Regions from separate parts of the Sphingobium sp. LMA1-1-1.1 genome, predicted to be linked through region 3. Evidence: riboswitches for the same ligand, from Rfam matches in the RefSeq annotation. Region 3 holds a riboswitch; each other region holds the start of a gene.
What was found. A riboswitch is a leader RNA that binds a small molecule or an ion and turns the genes downstream of it on or off. The one in region 3 is predicted to bind cobalamin.

Region 1 (3,648 bases), on a different contig from region 3:
AGTTGCTGCCCCTTGAGGATGGCGGGTTCAGGGCCGATCAGGGCCTGCGCCAGGCCGTCCGGATAGGCGGGCACGTCGCACCCGGTCGTCAGCACGGCGTCATAACCCTGCGCCAGGGCATGATGCAGCGCCGCGTTGAGGCCGCCCAACGGCCCCATGTCCGCGGCGGGCCGATCCGCCAGCCCGATCATGCCCTCCACCTGCCGGCCGCATACCACGACGGTTTCGACATGGCGGCCGAGAGCCTCGACCGCATGGTCCAGCAGGGTGCGCCCCTCCAGCATCGCCTGCGCCTTGTCGCTGCCGAACCGGCTGGACCGCCCGCCAGCCAGCACCGCCCCCATCAGCCGCATCATGCGCCGCCGCCTATGATCCGGGCATAGCTGTCGGGATCGACATTGCTGCCTGAAATCACCACGACGCCGGCCCCTTCGGCAGGCGGAGCAATTCCGGCCAGCATGGCCGCCAGCGATGCGGCTCCGCCCGGCTCGACCACCAGCTTGAGCACGGAAAAGGCAAAGCGCATCGCGTCGCGCACCTGATCGTCGCTCACCGCCAGGCCCCCGGACAACAGCGCCTGGTTGATGGGAAAGGTCAGCGCTCCCGGCGTCGGAGACAGCAGCGCGTCGCAGATCGACCGCGCATCGGGCGACACGCTTTCCCGCTTGCCGCTGGCCAGGGACCGCGCCGTATCGTCGAACGCTTCCGGTTCCACCGCATGGATGTTGACCTCGGGCATGCGCGCCTTCACCGCCGTCGCGATCCCCGACACCATGCCGCCGCCGCCGCAATTGACCAGGATCTGGCCGATCTTCGCGCCAGCTTCGGCGGCCTGCTCCATGATCTCCAGCCCGATCGTGCCCTGGCCCGCCATGATGAAGGGATCGTCGAAGGACGGCACCAGCACCGCGCCCCTCTCGGTCGCCAGCCGCGTGGCGATCTCCTCCCGGTTATCGGTGAAGCGGTCATAGGCAACGACTTCGGCGCCCAGCGCCCGCGTGTTCGCCGTCTTGATCGCGGGCGCGTCGGCCGGCATCACGATCGTCGCCGCGATCCCCAGCAAGCGCGCCGCAAAGGCGACGCCCTGCGCGTGATTGCCCGATGACCAGGCGACGACGCCTGCCTTTCGCTCCCCGGCGTCCAGCCGGGCCAGCCGGTTGTAGGCACCGCGGAACTTGAACGATCCGCTGTGCTGCGCGCCCTCGAACTTCACCAGCACCCGCCGGCCGCAGCGGGCGTTGAGCGCCGCATTTTCCAGCAGGGGGGTGCGGATGGCGGCGGGGGCGATGACCCGCGCCGCATCCTCGACATCGGCGGCGTTGATGGCGAACGACATGCAATCTCCTTCTGCGGCTGCCCCTTGGCATGGCCGCCGCTTTCCCTTATGGCGCCCGGCGCGGGCAGGGCAAAGCCCCTGCGCGCAAGGAAGATCGCGCCGGTGCCCGGAAGGGCTGAAAACGGGAATGCGGTGCGGACGGGAAGCCGTCCCAATCCGCGGCTGTCCCTGCAACTGTAAGCGGTGAGCGCGATGCACTTCGGCCCCCAGGGCCGGCCACTGGACGCAAGTCCGGGAAGGCGTGCATCGCCGCATTGACCCGCGAGCCAGGAGACCTGCCGACGCATGGTCGCTCTTGCCTTGGTCCAGGGTATGGCCACGGCACGGTGTTCTCCGTCTGAGCGACGAAGCGGCGCGGGGCCGCATCGGTGTGGGGGAGGGCGCGGGCGCCAGCCATTTTCCCCTGTCCGGCCGCATGAGCGGACGCCCTGAGCCATGTTGCATCGCGCTCAGGGGGAAGACAGACATGTTGAGGATTTCCGTTTCCATCGCCGCCTTGCTCGCGGCCGCACCTGCGCTGGCGGAGGATGAGATCATCGTCACCGCGCTGGGCATCGAACAGCCGCGCGACGAGGTCGGCCAGGCCGTCACCGTGATCGACGCCGACACCATCCGCACCCGCCAGAGCGTCAGCGTGGTCGACCTGCTGGCCACCACGCCGGGCGTGCGCTTCAACCGCAGCGGCAGCCTGGGCGGCGTGACCGGGGTTTCGTTGCGCGGCGCGGAAACGACGCAGACGCTGGTGCTGATCGACGGGGTCAAGGTCAACGACCCCAGCGGCATCGGCGACATGTACGATTTCGGCAATCTGCTGACCGGCAATATCCAGCGGATCGAGATTTTGCGCGGCTCCAACTCGATCGTCTACGGCAGCCAGGCGATCGGCGGCGTGGTCAACGTCATGACCGGAACGCCCGGCACCGGCTTTGCCGGCAATGCCTCCGTCGATTACGGCTACAGCAATACGCTGAACGCGAAGGCGGACGTTTCGGGCGGCAGCGGCAGCGGCATCGCGTCGGGCGGCGTCGGCATCGCCTATTTCAACACCGACGGCATTTCCTCCGCCGCCAGCGGCACCGAAAAGGACGGCTATGAGAATATCGCCGCCAATGCCAGGCTGAAGCTGTCCTTCACCGATACCCTCAACCTCGACCTGCGCGGCTATTATATCCATGCCGACCTGGATACCGACAATGGCGTGGTGGACAGCACCACGGACTCCTCGAAATCGGATCAATATGTCGGCTATGCGGGCCTCAACCTTGCGTTGCTCGACGGCAGGCTCACCAATCGGGCGGCCGTCACTTGGTTCCGCATCGACCGCGACTATACGTCCGCTTTCGGGCCTTATGCCTATTCCGGCACCAATTTGCGCTTCGAATATGAAGGGGTCTACCAGCCGGTCGATCAGGCGAAGCTGGTCTTCGGCTATGAACATGAGCGGCCCGACTATGATTTTTCCGGCTTCGGTTCCACCGAACGCCACAAGGCCGATATCGACAGCGTCTATGCGCTGGCCGTCGTCAAGCCCCTTGCCGGCCTGTCGCTGACCGGCGGCGTGCGGCATGACGATCACAGCCAGTTCGGCGGCGCGACGACCTTCGGCGCCAACGCCAATTACACGCCCAATGCCGGCGCGACCAATATCCGCATGAGCTATGGCGAGGGGTTCAAGGCGCCGTCGCTCTACCAGCTTTACGGCGCCGATGTCGGCAATGCCGGCCTGCGTCCCGAGCGGTCGAAAAGCTACGATATCGGTTTTGACCAGAGGCTCGACGGCGACCGGGCGATCCTCTCCGTCACGGCGTTCCGCCGCGATACCAGAAACCAGATCAACTATGATTATTCGATCGGCCTCTATGGCGGGTATAATAATCTCGACCGCACCCGCGCCAAGGGGGTGGAGGCGATGCTGACGCTGAGGCCGGTCGATGCGCTGACCGTCACGGCCGCCTACAGCCATGTCGATGCGCGCGACCGCAGTAGCGGCGCCCGGCTGCCCCGCCGCGCCCCCGACGCGGTCAGCGTTTCAGCGGATTATGTCTGGCCCTTCGGCCTGTCGACCGGCGCCACCGTGACGATGGTGGGCGACAGCTTCAACGACGCGACCAATCTGGTACGGCTGGACGGCTATGCGATAGCGAACATCCGGGCGTCTTTCCCGATCATGGAGAAGCTGGAAATCTATGGCCGCATCGACAATGTCACCGATGCGAAATACGCCACGGTCTATGGCTATGGCACCTATGGGCGATCGGCCTTTGGCGGCGTGCGTGTGCGCTTCTGACGGCTTATGGGCGCGGCGCGGCGTT
Region 2 (3,648 bases), on a different contig from region 3:
GAGGGAAAAGGCGCTCACAGGGCGCTGGCCACCGCCGCTTCGGCAAAGCTCGCCATGTCCCGATGCGCGGCAAGGGCGGAGCGGACGATCTGCGCCGCGACCGCCGCACCGCTTCCCTCGCCCAGCCGCATGTCGAGCCGCAGAAAAGGTTCCAAGGCCAGCGCAGCCAGGAGTCGCTGATGCCCTGTCTCCGCCGACAGATGGGCCGCCAGGCAGTGGCCGGTGATCGCCGGATTATCCTTCGCCAGCGGCGCGACCGCCGCGCAACCGATAAACCCGTCCAGCATCACGGGAACGCGCCGCATTCGCGCCGCCAACACCGCTCCGGCCAGCGCCGCGATCTCTCGCCCGCCCAGTCGCCGCAGGGTTTCGAACGCATTGATGCACTGCCCTCCATGCACGGCGAGTGCCCGCTCCACCGCATCGGCCTTGCGTATCAATCCCTCGCCGTCCACGCCCGTGCCGCGCCCGATCCAATGACCCGCCGGACCGCCGAATGCCTGGGCGCAGAGCGCCGCGGCCGGCGTGCTGTTGGCAATGCCCATTTCGCCCAGCAGCAGCAGGTCCAGCCCCGCTTCCACCACCGCCGCGCCCGCATTGATCGCGGCCAGGCAATCGGCCTCGCTCATGGCGGCCTCGACACAGATGTCGCCCGTAGGCCTGTCCAGATCGATCGCGACCACGGTTAGTTCCGCCCCACAGGCCTGGGCCAGCGCATTGATTGCCGCTCCGCCATGACGGAAATTCGCCACCATCTGCGCGGTCACCTCGGCGGGATAGGCGCTGACCCCCCGCGCGACCACGCCATGATTGCCCGCGAAGATCGCGGCGCGGAGGCGCTCCGCCACAGGCCGCTCCCGGCCCTGCCAGCCAGCCATGAACAGGGCGATTTCCTCCAGTCGCCCCAAGGAACCGGCGGGCTTCGTCAATATGGCCTGCCGCGCCGCTGCGGCATCGATGAACTCTGCATCCGGAGCCGGCAAATCCTTCAGCGCCACGGCAAAGGCCATGCTGTCGCTGAACCGGATCATGAGCAGACAAAACCTTCGGGCGGCGTCCGGACGATGAAATGCCCCTTAACGCCCTGCGGCCATTCGGCATAGCGCACCACGCCCTCTTCGCTTTCGGCATGGCGCACGGCATAATCGAGGATCGCGCGCGCGGCGTCCTCATCCGGAGTGAAATCGCCCAGCACATAGCCGACCTTGCCGGTCCCGCGCACATGCACCGTGCAGTGGCGCTGACAAGCGAAGAGGCAGGGCATGTCCTGCACGGCGATGCCCGCATAGGCGGAATCGCCGTCGCGTATCTTCTGCATCGCCTGCGCCAGCAAGGCGCCGCCCCGCCGCCCCGCCGCATCCTCCCGTTGTTCCGCCGAAAGGCGGCAGGTCGAACAAACGACCACCGAAGCCCCAGGCCCCACAGGCCGCAACATCAGCGATGGTCCCGCAAAAAAGTCATATCATATCCTCCAGCCCCGACGGCATATGCCCTGTCGGGAACCGCGCGGGAGAGGACTGGCCGGCATCGGGCAGGCGACAGGACTCCCCTGCACGGCCGCGCCGGCAAGGCGATGACTGTCGCTCGGCGAGGATATCCCCGTTCGTCCGGCACACCCTGTCCGGCCGAAGAACGACCGCGTCAGGCAGGTCTCCTGGCTCACGGGTCGACGCTTTCCGGCCGCCTTCTCGAAACCTTTGGTTCCAATGGCGCGATGGCTGGATCGCTCGCCGCTTACAGTTGCAGGGGCAGCGCGGGCGTTCCACCCGACTTCCCTTTTCATCCCCTGACGGGGAACCTGTCGCACTGGCGCTGATAAGACTGCATTCGCCCGATCGCAAGGTCGTAAAAGGCGAAGAATTCACCGACCCGCAGCGGTGCGCCGATTTGCGATGGTTACACTTCTCTTCACTCGCCCGAACTGCTATCATCGCACGTAATGAGGGAGAGGAACCATGGCGATTCTGACGCGATGGATGGATTGGTTCTGTCAGTTGTTCGCATGCACCGCTGAAAATGAAATGCGGGTCAACGGCCTGATTGCACATGTTTCTTCCGACAGCGACGACCGTTAACATCCCATAGCGAACGCGGCTTGTCGAATTCGTCGCCATGGATGGAACGGCAAGTTTCCTTCGCGTGTATTATGGCCATGTTGGCCAATGATTTCGGTACCACGCTCATCCGCCTTTTGCTCGCAACCCTGCTGGGCCTTGCGCTGGGATTTGAGCGGGAATGTCACGGTCATGATGCGGGCCTGCGTACCCATGGACTGGTGTCGCTGAGTTCGGCGATGCTGACTTTGTCAGCACTGGAACTGGCGGAAGCCCATCAGGACAGCGATCCGATCCGCGTCGTTCAGGGTCTTGCCCAGGCAATCGGCTTCATTGCAGGTGGCCTCATCTTCGTGCGCGGCGGCGATGTGCGCAACATGACGACGGCCGCCAGCCTGTGGATGGCGGCAGCCGTCGGGATCACGGCAGGAGCCGGCCAATATGTGCTCGTGCTTGCAGGATCGCTGATCGCGCTGGTCCTGCTGTCCCTGCTCCTCCTGATCGAAAAGCGCATGGGTCGGCGCGAGAAGAAGGCGGACGACCCGGAAAGCGGTTCCGTCACCATGCCCAATCGTCGGGGGTCGACGGTCCCCAAGCGTAACGGCTGAAGGGCCCCACCGCATCGCCGCCTTCAGCGACACCTCCGTTGCGCGCATGGTCGCGATAGGAGAAGAGGCGAGCGACGCGGGCGGAAACCCTTGTTGCGATTCGCGCCATGATATGGTGCAGGGTTCGCTCCCGAACCGCTTGAGGAAAGAGCAATGAGCAAGGATATCATCATCGCCGGCTATGCCCGCACCCCGATGGGTGGCTTTCAAGGCGCGCTTTCCGGCGTTTCCGCGCCGGAACTGGGCGCCGTGGCGGTAAAGGCGGCGGTCGAGCGTTCGGGTGCCGCGCCGGAAGCCATTGACCGCATCTATATGGGCTGCGTCCTGCCCGCCGCGCTTGGGCAGGCGCCCGCCAGACAGGCGGCGCTTGGCGCAGGTCTCCCACAGTCCGTCGAAGCGACCACCGTCAACAAGATGTGCGGTTCCGGCATGCAGGCGGCGATCATGGCCGCAGAAGCGCTGAGCGCGGGAACCGTCGATATCGTCATTGCGGGCGGCATGGAGAGCATGACCAATGCACCCTATGCCCTGTCCAAGCATCGCTCCGGCGCGCGCATCGGCCATGACCGGATCATCGACACGATGATGATGGACGGGCTGGAGGACGCCTATGACCGCGGCAAGCCCATGGGCGCCTTTGCCGAGGATACGGCCCGCGACTATCAGTTCACGCGCGCGGAGATGGACGCCTATGCGGTCGAGAGCCTCGCTCGCGCCAACGCCGCGATCGCCAGCGGCGCCTTCGCTGGGGAAGTTGTTCCGGTGACGGTCCGGACGCGTGGCGGCGAGGTCCAGGTCGACAAGGACGAGCAGCCCGGCAATGCCAGGCCCGAGAAGATTCCTTCCCTGAAGCCTGCCTTTGCCAAGGACGGCGCGATCACGGCGGCGTCCTCCGCCTCCATCTCGGATGGCGCGGCCGCGCTGGTGCTGACCCGTTCCGACGTCGCGGAGAAGCTGGGCCTCGCAAGAGAAGCGCGCATCGTCGC
Region 3 (3,648 bases):
GGCGGTCTTCGGCAAAGACGCTATATTCGTTGGTCCGCGTGCGATAGCGGGGCGCGATGCCCTGCGTGTCGTAGAACAGGCCCGGATCGAAGTCGAAGGGATCGACAGCATCCTCCTGTGGGTCCGATCCGAAATCATTGGAATAAGTGAGCTTGATGAGATTGGCGTCGAAGCCGACGACCAGATCGTTTTTCAGGCCCGCAATCGGCTTGCTGATGCGGATGGTCGCCTGATCGCCATATTGGGTCTGGTCATGGAAGATGCCCAGATTGTCCATTCGGTTGATCAGGCCGGTGTCGTCATTGTAGAAATAGCTTTCCAGATTTTTGAACAGACGCTTGCTGGTAAGGCGATAGGCGGCGTTGGAGAGGGTGATGCCGTCGGCCACCGTCCAGTCGGCGGTCAGCGTGGTCCGATTGTCGCGATAGTGCAGGCTGGCGTCGGCGACATTATAGTTGCGCCGCTGGTTGTCCTTCACCAACGCCCCGTCGATCAGCGGCGTGCCGAAATATTCCATCGGCCGCTGATTGCCATAGTCGTTGCGCAGGGTGAGCGTGAAGCTGTCGCTTGGCCGGAAGCGCAGCGCGCCCGAGAGCGCGAGGCTCTTGGAATGGCCACGGTCGACATACCCGTCCGACGCCCGGTAGCTGGCGTCGATCCGGTAGGAGAGCATCTCGCCCAGCGGTCCACCGACACCTGCTGCTGCGCGCCAGCTATCCTGCGAGCCATATCCTGCTTCCGCGTCAAATTCGGTGCGTTCGGCATTGGGGGATCTGGTGATGATGTTCACCGCGCCGCCCAGCGCGCCCTGTCCGTAGAGCACGGAGGCGGGGCCGTTCAGCAATTCGATCCGCTCGACATTCCACGGGTCGGTGGGGAAGGTGATCGTGCCCGCAACCGGGAACAGCCGGACGCCATCAACCAGTTGCAGCACTGAACCCTGACCGGAAAAGCCGCGCAGCGACAGGGCTGTGCCGCCATTGCCCGGATTGGCGGAGGTGGTGACGCCCGGTGCACGGGTTACGGCCGACATTATGTCCAGATCGCCGCGAGCGCGGATCGCGTCGCCATCAATCTGCGCGACGCTGGCTGGCGTTTCGAGCGCGGTCAGCCCCAGGCGCGATCCGGTTTCCGTCTCCTGGAGCAATGCTCCCGGCCGAACGCCCGACACGATGATTTCGGCTGAGCTATCCGCGGCGGTTTCCGCGGCGGCCTGCTGCGTCGTGGTGGCGGCCAGCCCGGTGGCCAGCCAAAATCCTACATTTTTCCATTCCATTGCATGTCTTCCCGGCGTCACGCGACATTCGGGTGGAGACGTGCCGCCAGCGACGGTCGGCGCACGTCAGCAGCCGGACGCCATAGAGCGACCGCCACGCGAACCGATGCGGTCTCCACCGCCCGTTCGTCGCTCAAACGGAAAGATACCGTGCCTTGGCCATCCCCTGGACCGGGCAAGAGCGACCAGACGCTGGCAGGTCTCCTGGCTCGCGGGTCATAGCTTGATGCACGGCCTTCCCAGACCTCGCAGGATTTAGCGTCCGGTCCAGTGGCTGCCTCCTCACACTGGAGGAAGCGATATGCATCGCGCTCGCCGCTTACAGTTGCAGGGACAGCCCCGGATTTGGATGGCCGGAGCCATCCTCACCGCGTTCCCTTTTAAGCCTCTTTCGAGGCACCGGCGCGATCATGCCCGGGACGACGAAGCCGTCGTCCCGGGCAGAGGTGCGTTAGCGGGAGGGTCAATGCTCCGCAAGAGCCTAATCTCACGCCGCCGCGAGACCGAGCCAAGGCGAGATGGCCGATATCCGCATGAGAACCAGGCGCTTAACCAGCGACAACAGGACACGGGATATCGCGAGCATGGGCCAGAACCCGGCTGAGTCCGTCGTACAGCCGGATGCCATGGTTGCTGATCCTGATTTTCGCCGTGCCGGGCTGCTAGCCGTCAATCAAGATTGCGGCGCTATCGCGACTGCCGAATGGTCAGACTCGGCATCAACCGAAATTCCGGCTTCCTTGCGCTCGGAATAGCGATCCACAAGTTGCGCCGCATGCGGTCGCATAAGTACCGTAAAGCGGACCAATTCCTCCATCACATCGACGATGCGCTCGTAGTAGCTCGACGCCCGCATCCGGCCGTCTTGGTCGAACTCCTTGTAAGCCATCGCCACCGACGATTGGTTGGGGATCGTGAACATCCGCATCCAGCGACCCAGCAGGCGCAGCGTGTTGACGGCATTGAACGATTGGGAGCCGCCGGACACCTGCATGACTGCAAGCGTCCGCCCTTGCGTCGGCCGCATCCCGCGAATCTGGAGCGGCAGGTGGTCGATCTGCGTCTTCATGATGCCGCTGATCTGGCCGTGCCGCTCCGGGCTGCACCAGACCATGCCTTCCGACCACAGCGCATGCTCGCGCAATTCATGCACCGCAGGGTGATCGTCTTCCGCCACCTGATCTGGCAGCGGCAGGTCGCTGGGATCGAAGATCCGCGTCTCAGCACCGAAATATTGCAGCAGGCGGGCGGCCTCTTCCACGGCGAGGCGAGAGAAGGAGCGCTCTCGCAGCGAGCCGTAGAGCAGTAGAAAGCGCGGAGGCGGTTGGTCCGGTCCGAGGCCAGTGGCGGGACGAGCCAGCGCAAAGGCCTTGTCCAAGGCAGGCAGATGATCGGGGGCGGTGAGTTCACGCAATCTCATGCGGCAATGGCTTTCTCATACCAGGGACGGGTTCGCTTCACCAAGGCGACAATGGACAGCATCACCGGCACTTCCACCAGCACGCCTACGACCGTTGCCAGCGCGGCGCCGGAGGTGAGCCCAAAGAGGCTGATGGCGGCGGCCACTGCCAGTTCGAAGAAATTGGAGGCGCCGATCAGCGCCGAAGGGCCGGCGACGCACCACGCCACGCCGAAACGGCGGCTGAGCCAGTAGGCGATGCCGGCGTTGAGATAGACCTGAAACAGGATCGGCACGGCAATCAGCGCGATCACCAGCGGTTGCCGGATGATCTGCTCACCCTGGAAGCCGAACAGCAGCACCAGCGTCAGCAGCAGGCTGGCAAGGCTGATCGGGCTGATGGCGGACAGGAAATGCTGAAGTCCCTTCTCGCCGCCGCGAAGAAGCGCTCGGCGGAGCAGTTGGGAGATGATAACCGGGACGACGATGTAGAGCCCCACCGACAGCGCCAGTGTGTTCCACGGCACGGTGATTGATGCCACGCCCAACAGCAGGCCGACGAGCGGTGCGAAGGCAAAGATCATGATCAAGTCGTTCAGTGCCACCTGGCTCAATGTGTAGTTCGGCTCACCGTCGACAAGGTTCGACCAGACGAAGACCATGGCCGTGCATGGCGCTGCGGCCAGCAGGATCAGGCCCGCAATATAGGACGAGGATGCGCCTGCCGGCAGTATCGGGACGAACAAATAGCGGAGGAAGAACGTCCCGAGCAGCGCCATCGAGAATGGCTTGATCGCCCAGTTCACCACAAGGGTGACGCCGATGCCGCGCCAGTGTTGCCGAAGGCTATGCAGCGCGCCGAAATCGACCCGCAGCAGCATCGGGATGATCATCAACCAGATCAGCGCCGCAACGACGAGGTTGACGTTGGCGATCTCCAGCGCTGCGATGGTCTCGAAGGCGCTCGGGAGCA
Region 4 (3,648 bases), on a different contig from region 3:
AGCGGGTGTTGGACATGCGCTCCGCCAGCGCGGGCACTTGCGGATCGTTCAGCGTGCAGAGGATCGGATTGGCGGCCGGCAGGCGCTTTGCAGTGATCCCTTCGGACACCATACGCGCGTCGCAGAGGATCGGGGCGCCGGCCTGAAGAGCGGCGATGGCAGCTTCTGCGAAGGAGGGAGAAAAGCGGATCCGGGACGCAAGTTCGACCAGTCCCGCCGCATGGATCATGCGCACGGCGATGCGCTCCTCCTCAGGCGAGAAGCGGCCGAGATCAGCCTCGGTGCGGATGATGCGAAAGGACTGCCGGTAGATGGCGGCGCCATCGGTTTCATAGTTTTGGGGCATCAGGGCCTTCCAAAATGGGCGAGGACTTGGTCGGCGGTCATGCCGGTCAACTCCGGCGATGATCCGGCGGGGCCGTTGCGGGACAGGTCGAAGCGGCCCTGCCTGCCGGTGAGAACAAGGTCGGCAGGCGCCTGTCGGGCACAGCCCTTGGCGCAGCCCGACACATGCAGGGAGCCATTGACCAGCGGTGCGAGCCGGGAGGCGAGGCTGCGGGTCGCAACGCTTGCCTGCGGGCATGCAGGTGCGCCAGGGCAGGCATCCATCCCGAGCAGCCGGTCAATGGAGACGTTGTCGGCATCCTCCTTGGCCCCTTCGAGGATCAGGCCGCGCCAGGGGGTGATGCGCACGGCGCAGACATTCCCTTTTTCCGCCAGCGCGATGAGGCTGTCGGCATGGAACTGGCCGAAGGGAATGCCGTGAAACGAGCCGGCTGCCGCCGCCAGCGCTTGGGAAGGCGGGCGGGACGGCGCGGGCGCGACATCCGCAACGGTTGGCAGAGGCGCCCTGTGCCGGGCTGCGCGGCCAGATGCTGCCCCGCCCGTGGCCAGAAACCAGTGGAGAAGGGCGCTCAGGTCGCGAGCCGCGTTTTCGCCCCTGGTCGGGGAACCGAGCATCCGTCCGTCCATCCTCAGCAGCAGCACGCCCGTTGCGCTGCGTTCGAAGCGGAAGTCAGCAGGAACAGCCGCAAGGCAGGGCGCCGGGCCGGCGTCGATAGCGATCCCGATCTTGGGGGGAAGTTCGGGCATTTCATCAAGATGCTCGATCAGGCTGAGGGCGATGTTTTCCGTGTCGTCCCCTGGCGAGGAATCTGGCGTGAGCAGGACATTGCCGCGAGCCTCACGGCCGGGATCGGGATCGACGAGACCAAGAGCGATGAGTTGCCGGAGCAGTGGAGCATGGCTTTGCTCCGTCACGCCGCGAAGCTGGAGCGCGGCGCGGTTGGTAAGGTCGATCAGGCCGTTGCCGTGCGAACGGGCCGCTTTTGCAAGTCCGATGGCCTGCGGCACGGTGAGGCGGCCCAGGCGCGGGCGCACCCGTACCAGCAACCCGTCGCCTGCCGTCATCGGACGCCATGCCGATGGACACCAGCCGCGAACGGCGGCGGACGATGCGCTTTGCGCGTCTGGCAACGAACTTCACCTCCCACGTCGCAACGACGACCGGAGGATGTCCCCCAGCCGCATTCGTCGCCCGTGCGGAGAACCGAGCCGTGACCATCCCCTGGACCATGGCTAGAGCGACCTTTGCGTTCGGCAGGTATCCTGGCTTGCGGGTCGTCGCCTTGGCACGGGCCTTCCCGGATTGCTCCAGTGGCTGGCCACCCCGGATGGGGGGGCCGTCCTTGCCTTGCTCGCCGCTTACAGTTGCAGGGACAGCCGCGGATTAGGGAGTATCCTCCCGCACCGCGTTCCCATTTAAGCCCCTCGCGGGGCACCGACGCGATCGATGGAGCGGGCGGAACCCGTTCCAGCAACGCCTCATAGGCGGGGAGGACGGGAAAGGAAAGAGCCGTTCAGCGGCAATCGTCAGCGCGTGACGATCGCGGAATGCCAGTTGGTGCGATGTTCCCAGCCCCGTCTTTCCAGTTCCGGCGTCGCCTCTTCGCTTACAGGATAGCCCAGGCATATCAGCCCGAGGCAGCGCCAGTTGCCGGGAATGGCAAGCATCGCATCCACCGTCGCGGGATCCAGTATCGACACCCAGCCCAGCCCAATGCCGCGCGTGCGGGCGGCAAGCCACAATGTGTGGATGGCCATCACGCAACTGTAGCGTCGCGCCTCCGGCATAGTGATTGCGCCCAGCCTGTGCCCTGTTTCAGTGCCTTCGTCGCAATAGACGGCGAACAGCACGGGCGCTTCGCGCAGCCCGTGCAATTTGAGGCTGCGGTAAAGCCGGTCCTCCTCCCCGTCATAGATCTTGCCTGCCCGGGCAATCTGGGCATCGACATGGACGGCGAGATCCTGGCGCAGCCCCGGCGTTTCGATCCGGACGAACCGCCAGGGCTGCGACAGCCCCACGGACGGGGCGCTGTGCGCAAGGGCGAGGAGCCTTTCCACCTCGCTTTCGTCCAGCGGGTCGGTCAAAAAATGGCGAACGTCGCGGCGCAGGTGGACCAGATCCTCGAAGGAGGCGATGTCGAAGGCGGTGTGTGTCAGAATTCGATTCCCGGCTGGGCCTTCACGCCGCTGCGGAAGGGATGTTTGACAAGCGTCATTTCCGTGACGAGATCGGCCGCGTCGATCAGCGCTTCGGGCGCGTTGCGGCCGGTGATGAGCACATGTTTCATCGGGCTTCTGGCGGTCACGGCTTCCAGAACCTCTTCCACGGGCAGGTAGTCATAACGCAGGACGATGTTGAGTTCATCGGCAAGGACCATGTCATAGGCCGGATCGGCGATCATGCGTTTCACCTCATCCCACGCTTCGCGCGCCAGGGCAATGTCCCGGGTCCGGTCCTGCGTATTCCAGGTGAAGCCTTCGCCCATCGGCTTGAACTCGACATTGTCCGGAAACGCGTCGAACACCCGTTTTTCCCCGGTGGTCATCGCCCCCTTGACGAACTGGACGACGCCCACCTTCCTGTCATGGCCAATGGCACGGACCACCATGCCCAGGGCAGCGGTCGTCTTGCCCTTGCCCTTGCCGGTGTGGACGATCAACAGGCCCTTTTCCTGCGTCTTGGTGGCCATGATCCTGTCATGGGCGGCCTGTTTCTTCTTCATCTTTTCGGCATGTTGTTCGGGCGTGCGTTCGATCATTGCGAGGCATCCTTGATTTGGGAGAGAAGCATGGCGGCGCTGTTCGACCGGGGTTTCCAAAGGGCGCGGTCCAGCGCCTCGTGGAGGCGGGCGGCGGTTTCACGCAGGGCTGCCGGATTGGCCTGCGCCATGAAGGCGCGGACCGTCTCATCCTCGATGAAGGCAGCATGGACGGCGTCGAAATGATGGTCCTTGACGGCATGGGTCGTGGCGGCGAAGGCGAACAGATAGTCGACCGAGGCCGCGATTTCGAACGCACCCTTATAGCCGTGACGCATCATCCCGGCGATCCATTTGGGGTTGGTGACGCGGGCGCGGACGACCCGGCCGATCTCATCCTCCAGCGTGCGGACGACAGGACGTTCGGGGCGGCTGTGGTCGTTATGATAGCTGAGCGGTTTCCTGCCGGAGAGATGCTCGACGGCGGCGGCCATGCCGCCTTCGAACTGATAATAATCATCGCTGTCGAGCAGGTCGTGCTCGCGATTGTCCTGGTTCTGTATCAGGGCGTCGACGTCGGTCAGGCGCCGGGCGAAGAGGCTGC

Region 1: it holds a riboswitch for cobalamin, as region 3 does, so the genes downstream of both, MRBLMA1_RS19500 (TonB-dependent receptor plug domain-containing protein) here and MRBLMA1_RS07255 (TonB-dependent receptor) in region 3, are expected to answer to the same signal.
Region 2: it holds a riboswitch for cobalamin, as region 3 does, so the genes downstream of both, MRBLMA1_RS07910 (DUF1636 domain-containing protein) here and MRBLMA1_RS07255 (TonB-dependent receptor) in region 3, are expected to answer to the same signal.
Region 4: it holds a riboswitch for cobalamin, as region 3 does, so the genes downstream of both, MRBLMA1_RS08030 (cobalamin biosynthesis protein CobG) here and MRBLMA1_RS07255 (TonB-dependent receptor) in region 3, are expected to answer to the same signal.

The regions. Positions count from the first base shown of each region.
Region 1 is NZ_JBEGHS010000056.1:84,486-88,133, forward strand. It holds gene mobA (molybdenum cofactor guanylyltransferase) at 1-353, opposite strand, end outside; gene MRBLMA1_RS19495 (threonine ammonia-lyase) at 353-1,336, opposite strand; cobalamin riboswitch at 1,420-1,633, shown strand; gene MRBLMA1_RS19500 (TonB-dependent receptor plug domain-containing protein) at 1,803-3,623, shown strand; gene MRBLMA1_RS19505 (ABC transporter substrate-binding protein) at 3,628-3,648, opposite strand, start outside.
Region 2 is NZ_JBEGHS010000012.1:68,668-72,315, reverse strand. It holds gene MRBLMA1_RS07920 (histidine phosphatase family protein) at 1-18, opposite strand, end outside; gene cobT (nicotinate-nucleotide--dimethylbenzimidazole phosphoribosyltransferase) at 15-1,031, opposite strand; gene MRBLMA1_RS07910 (DUF1636 domain-containing protein) at 1,028-1,435, opposite strand; cobalamin riboswitch at 1,628-1,817, opposite strand; gene MRBLMA1_RS07905 (MgtC/SapB family protein) at 2,153-2,662, shown strand; gene MRBLMA1_RS07900 (acetyl-CoA C-acyltransferase) at 2,816-3,648, shown strand, end outside.
Region 3 is NZ_JBEGHS010000007.1:9,200-12,847, forward strand. It holds gene MRBLMA1_RS07255 (TonB-dependent receptor) at 1-1,276, opposite strand, end outside; cobalamin riboswitch at 1,454-1,695, opposite strand; gene arsH (arsenical resistance protein ArsH) at 1,950-2,696, opposite strand; gene arsB (ACR3 family arsenite efflux transporter) at 2,693-3,648, opposite strand, start outside.
Region 4 is NZ_JBEGHS010000012.1:96,530-100,177, forward strand. It holds gene MRBLMA1_RS08025 (precorrin-8X methylmutase) at 1-346, opposite strand, end outside; gene MRBLMA1_RS08030 (cobalamin biosynthesis protein CobG) at 346-1,410, opposite strand; cobalamin riboswitch at 1,581-1,800, opposite strand; gene bluB (5,6-dimethylbenzimidazole synthase) at 1,873-2,502, opposite strand; gene cobO (cob(I)yrinic acid a,c-diamide adenosyltransferase) at 2,499-3,104, opposite strand; gene cobN (cobaltochelatase subunit CobN) at 3,101-3,648, opposite strand, start outside.